One region of the Lysinibacillus sp. NPDC097868 genome, then DNA from elsewhere that is predicted to be linked to it. Evidence: riboswitches for the same ligand, from Rfam matches in the RefSeq annotation. Region 1 holds a riboswitch; the other holds the start of a gene.
The links. Region 1 has a riboswitch for lysine ahead of ACIQXJ_RS18880 (amino acid permease). Riboswitches for the same ligand answer to the same signal wherever they lie in the genome.
Positions count from the first base shown of each region.

Region 2: linked by a shared signal. The riboswitch ahead of ACIQXJ_RS07205 (transporter substrate-binding domain-containing protein) and the one ahead of ACIQXJ_RS18880 (amino acid permease) in region 1 are both predicted to bind lysine.

Region 1 covers NZ_JBIWBS010000003.1:411,143-414,359, reverse strand. The annotation lists gene ACIQXJ_RS18885 (CynX/NimT family MFS transporter) at 1-864, opposite strand, end outside; lysine riboswitch at 1,043-1,218, shown strand; gene ACIQXJ_RS18880 (amino acid permease) at 1,302-2,765, shown strand; gene ACIQXJ_RS18875 (response regulator transcription factor) at 2,998-3,217, shown strand, end outside.
Region 2 covers NZ_JBIWBS010000001.1:1,469,201-1,472,417, forward strand. The annotation lists gene odhB (2-oxoglutarate dehydrogenase complex dihydrolipoyllysine-residue succinyltransferase) at 1-708, shown strand, start outside; lysine riboswitch at 1,057-1,242, shown strand; gene ACIQXJ_RS07205 (transporter substrate-binding domain-containing protein) at 1,362-2,213, shown strand; gene ACIQXJ_RS07210 (amino acid ABC transporter permease) at 2,539-3,217, shown strand, end outside.

The sequences.
Region 1 (3,217 bases):
TAAAACGAGAGGTCGCTGTGATGTCATTTTACTAGCGATAATCGGTACAGCTAAAGCCATAGGTACTTGTGAAATTTGCATGATGGAAAACATCCAACCTGCTCGATCTGCGGCTATTCCTTGTGCAATATAGATTTCAGGAATCCAAGCTGCGGTTGTATAAAATAATAATGATTGTAAACCCATCGCGCCAGTGACTGCCCAAGTAACTGGTGATTTCCACAATGGTATACGTGCTTTCGTAGTGGCTACAGTTGGTTCAGGCTTATTAAATTTTAACTGTGGGATCCAAATCAAAATAGTCACTACGACAAGAGCTAGAGCGATTGCAAGTGCACCTTGCCAGCCAAGAGATGCATTGGCAATGGGATAACTAATACCAGCGCCAATTCCAGCTGTTAAGTTCATGGACATGGTGAAAAATGCCATCAGTAATCCAACATGATAAGGGAATTTCATTTTAAGTAGCCCTGGAATAAGGACGTTACCAAATGAAATAGCTACACCTATTATCATTGTACCAAATACGAGTAATCCAGTTGTTCCAAGTGAGCGCAGCACAATTCCTAGTGCTAATAAAATTGTTGATATAAATAATGTTAATTCAAGACCCAGTTTTCTTGCTATTACTGGGGCAATAGGTGACACTAGCGCGAATGCAAGCAATGGAATGGTTGTTAGAAAGCCTGCAAGAACGTTAGATATACCGAGATCCTCACGAATGAAGGAAATAATTGGTCCTACAACCGTTAATGGCATACGTAATGTCGAAGCAAGAAAAATTACACCGATGACTAATAAGAGAGTTGTGCCCTTCCAGTTAATCTTTCTGCTAAGATAAGTAGATTCCTCGTTAGTTGTCAAAATAAGTACCTCCCTAATAGAACAATTATAATTCGAACCACTATAACACTTTAACACAATAATAAAAATAGTAGAATATTCATAAAATACAGAACATTAATCGTTTTATTGAAATGTCTTAGGTCGTATGTTAAACTAAGACACATCATAAATTTAATAATTATATGCCTCATGTTTGTATTGAGGTAGAGGTCGCGGTATTTATAAGTAAGCTAATGGAGATGACAAGCATTAAAGATGTTAGCTGAAAGGAAATATTGCCGAAGTGTGAGGGGACTTGAAAACCTCATGCTGGGGCTGTCTCCGAAAGGAACAGAACTGTCACGTTGGACAACGTGTTGTGCTATCATTTTTAAGAAACAGAGGATTTACTTAGCCATCACAACGTTCATGTGATGGCATTTTTTTGCCTCTTAGAAAAGGAAGGAAGCTTTAACGTGAGTGAGATAAAAACTAATCAGCTCGGTCATAAAGCACCAGAGTTGAAAAAAGAATTAAAAAGCCGCCATATAACAATGATTTCGTTAGGCGGTACTATCGGAACTGGGCTATTTTTAGCAAGTGGTGGTGCTATAGCACAGGCTGGACCAGGTGGTGCACTTCTTGCTTATGCATTAATCGGCATTATGGTGTACTTCTTAATGACGAGCTTAGGTGAAATGGCAGCTTATATGCCGTCATCAGGTTCATTTAGTACGTATGCAACAAAATTTGTAGATCCAGCGCTTGGCTTTGCACTTGGCTGGAACTACTGGTATAACTGGGCGATTACAATTGCCGCTGAAATTGCAGCAGTTTCTCTTATAATGAAATACTGGTTCCCAGACAGCTCTTCAGCACTATGGACAGTCATATTTATTGCGATTGTACTAACATTCAATTTACTATCTGTAAAAAGCTATGGTGAAAGTGAATATTGGTTTGCAATGATAAAAGTTGCGACTGTTATTGTCTTCATTATTGTCAGCCTATTGATGATTTTTGGTATTTTAGGTGGGCAAGCTCCTGTAGGCTTTACGAATTTCTTTATAAGTGATGGACCATTCCACGGTGGCTTCCTTGCTACATTCGGAATATTTCTAGCAGCAGGCTTCTCGTTCCAAGGGACAGAACTATTAGGGATAACGGCTGGGGAAACGGATGATCCTGGTAAAAATATCCCGAAGGCTGTTAAGTCCGTTTTCTGGCGTATTATTTTATTTTACATTTTAGCCATTGCAGCGATTGGGATGTTAATTCCATTTACAGATGCTCGTTTATTATCTGAAGATATTGCTGTTTCACCATTCACATTAGTGTTTGACCGCTTAGGAATTGCCTTTGCTGCTTCATTAATGAATGCCATTATTTTAACGGCGATGTTATCTGCAGGTAATTCTGGATTATATGCATCATCACGTATGTTATGGCAATTAGCAGTAGATGGACATGCACCTAAGATTTTCGCTAAGCTAAGCCGTCGCGGAATTCCGATTTACGCATTGCTGTTGACATTAGCAGTAGGTTGCTTAGCATTTTTAGCATCATTCTTTGGTGATGGCGTTGTCTATATGTGGCTTTTAAACGCATCTGGGATGTCAGGCTTCATTGCATGGCTTGGTATAGCCTTTAGTCATTACCGCTTCCGTAGAGCTTTTGAAGCTCAAGGCTTAGATTCAAAATTACTACCATATAAAGCAAAGTTATATCCATTCGGGCCACTCTTTGCATTTACAGTGTGTATGATTGTTGTAGTTGGTCAAAACTATACAGCTTTCACAGGCCATTCAATTGACTGGTATGGTGTCCTTGTTTCATACATCGGTATACCACTGTTTATCGCCTTGTGGTTGGGCTATAAAATAAAACATAAAACAAAAATGATTCCACTGCAAAAGTGTGATTTAAAAGTAGAAAAATAGAAATAAAAGCTGTCCTATTAGTTATAGGGCAGCTTTTATTTATTTGGCGTTGATTTCCGTTGCGTACGGCGCAGGAGTCTAATTAGCTTGGAAAATTGTTTGAGAATTGTTTGAGTGCCAGGCACTTTTAAAAAAACCTATGGTAAGCTATATAGAGACAGGATAAAAATGTAAAACTGTTAAAGCAAATGGGAATTAAAGATAATGCTTTATTGAAAAGAGGTGCCTAAACATGCAAAAACGTATATTACTAGTTGAAGATGATGAAACCATACGAGAAATGGTCGACAAGTTTTTAACAATGGAGGGCTTTGCTGTTACATCCGTTACAAATGGTGAAGAAGCAGTGCAAATTTGTTTATGCAAAACGTTTGATTTAGTTATTTTGGATATTATGATGCCTAAACTAGATGGATTAGAAGTATTAAAAATAATTCGAGAAAAAGAAGCAC
Region 2 (3,217 bases), on a different contig from region 1:
GTTGACGAGTCACGTGTTACAGTTGAAAAAATGAGCCGTCGTCGTCAAACAATTGCTAAACGTTTATTAGAAGTTAAGCAATCGACTGCTATGCTTACAACATTCAATGAAGTAGATATGACAAATGTTATGGCATTACGTTCTCGTAAAAAAGATCAATTCTTTGAGTCTACTGGCTCTAAGCTTGGTTTCATGTCATTCTTCACAAAAGCTGTTGTTGCAGCACTTAAAAAATACCCTTATGTGAATGCTCAAATCGTTGGCGATGAAATTCACTTAAATAACTTCTTTGATATTGGTGTAGCTGTATCAACTGAAGAAGGTTTAGTAGTACCAGTTGTACGTGATGCTGACCGCAAAAACTTTGCTGAAATTGAAGATTCAATTGCAGACTTAGCTAAAAAAGCACGCGATAAAAAATTAGGTTTAGCTGATCTTCAAGGTGGTTCATTCACAATTACAAATGGCGGTGTATTCGGTTCATTAATGTCAACACCTATTATGAATGGTACACAAGCTGCTATTTTAGGAATGCACTCAATTAAAAAACGCCCAGTAGAAGTAAATGGCGAAGTTGAAATTCGTCCTATGATGTACTTAGCATTATCTTACGACCACCGTATTATCGATGGTAAAGATTCTGTAGGCTTCCTTAAAACGGTTAAAGAGTTACTTGAAAATCCAGAAGATTTATTATTAAATTCTTAATTCAATAAATTATGTGTTCAAACCCTGCAAACTTAACTGTTTAGCAGGGTTTTTCATTTTAGATTGATTTCCCCTTTAATGAAATTTACTTGATGGTATAAATGGCCTTTATTGGACTGGGAAATCGATTCTTATGGTTTATAAATCTTGTTGTTTATAATAAAAATTTGTGAAATGATGGCAAACATAGTTAATGTTATTCTACTTTATTTATGGATTTTAAAAGGATTATAGACTAATTTTGTAATTAGTCAGAAAAATGATAAAACTATCTTGACGACTATGCTAGCTTTATAGTAATATCTATATAACAATTAAATAAACAAACCTCACTTTTGTTTTTGTTTTTTGTGAGGTAGAGGCGCGGTATTTATTAGTCCATTGCTGAGTATAAGCAAGCGAAGACGTAATGGAGAAGGAAATATCGCCGAAGTATAAAAGGAGCTCGTACTTTTATGCTGGGTCTGCAGTGAATAAGTGCAGGACTGTCCTAGTAAATTTAATTCCAGTTTACTAGGTTGTGCTATCTCGGATACATGGAAATTATAGTGAGGATTTGGGCAACTGTCAATAAAAGGTAAGACCTAAGTTCAAAACTTAGGTCTTTTTTTGTACAGTTGCTTTATTTTTTTTACAGAAAAGGGGAGTTTTAGATGAAAAGAAAATGGTTGTTATTTATGTTAACAGCAATGACAGCAATCTTGTTAGCGGCTTGCGGTACTGGTGACAAGGATGAAAAGACAACAGGTGATGGTTCAAAGGAAGAAACTGGTGGAGAATTCCGCATTGGAATGGAAGCAGGTTATCCACCATTTAACTGGACTCAGCAAGATGATGCAAATGGAGCAGTAAAAATTGCTGATAATGCAGAGTATGCAGGCGGTTATGATGTACAAATGGCGAAAAAAATCGCTGAAGGTTTAGGTAAAAAATTAGTAGTTGTAAAAATGGAGTGGGATGGTTTAGTACCTGCGCTTCAGTCAAAAAAAATCGATGCGATTGTAGCAGGGATGTCTCCAACAGAAGAACGTAAACAAACAATTGATTTTACTGAAAACTACTATACTTCTGATTTTGTAATGGTTATTAAAAAAGGTAGCAAGTATGAAAATGCAAAATCAATTCAAGATTTCTCAGGCGCAAAAGTTACATCTCAGCTAAATACATCTAACTATAATGTTATCGATCAAATTAAAGGTGTAGAAAAGCAAACAGCGATGGAAAACTTCTCTGCAATGCGTGTAGCGCTAGAAGCTGGCAAAATTGATGGCTATGTAGCTGAACGTCCAGAAGGTATTTCGGCAGCAGCAGCTAATGACAAATTCACATTTGTATCTTTTGAAGAGGGATTTGATACAGATATTTCAAATACTTCAATTGCAGTTGGTTTACGTAAAGGTGATGCTAGTCTAGATAAAATCAATGAAATTTTAAAAGGTATTTCAGAAGATGATCGCCAAAAAATTATGGAAGAAGCTATTCTTCAACAACCTGCAGCTCAGTAATGCAAAAAGTGATAGGGTTGTCCTTAACAAAAAAACAGCATACTGGCAGTTCCGAGTATGCTGTTTTCTCCAAGAGAAAATTCACCTACAACATATGAAAAGAGAAGTTGATTTTTACTAATTGAAAGTCGTGACATTTTACTAAGAGCGACTAGGACAACCTTTATCATATTTAGTTTGTTCAGAGAGGAAGTCATTCTGAATAAAGTCATGTCTAAGAAGTGTGTCACATATTTTGAATAAAGCAAATTAATTCAAATGAAGAGATGATTTCACTAAAGGCATAATTGATATAAAGCAACAACACGTTGTTAGGAGGAACATCATGAGTTTAGAATGGATCATTTCTATTATAGAAAACAACTGGCAAATGTTTTTACGAGGTGCGTATTATACGTTACTCATTTCAACAATCAGTACAATTATTGGTGCATTCATCGGATTTTTTATTGGGATTATGCATACCATTCCAGTTCGTAAAAAAAGTATAAAACATTTTTTATTAAAATTAATTAATTTTATACTGACATGCTATGTTGAATTTTTCCGTGGTACACCAATGATTGTACAGGCAATGGTAGTATTTTACGGATTAGATATTGCTTTTGGTATCGATATGCACTTCATTACTGCCGGTATTTTAGTCGTTTCACTGAATACTGGTGCTTATATGGCTGAAATCGTACGTGGTGGGATTGTCTCTATCGATAAAGGTCAATATGAGGCTGCTTCTGCGATTGGCATGGGGCATGTGCAAATTATGATGCATGTTGTATTACCGCAAGTTGCACGCAACATCTTACCAGCAACAGGAAACCAATTAATTATGAATATTAAGGATACGGCCGTTTTAAGTGTAATTGGTGTAACGGAATTATTCTTTCAAACAAAATCGATTTCGGGTAACAACTTCCGTTATTTCGAATCTTTCTTTGTCGCATGTGTGCTTTATTTCATTATGACATTTACGGCTTCAAGAATTTTACTATATGTAGAAAAACGTC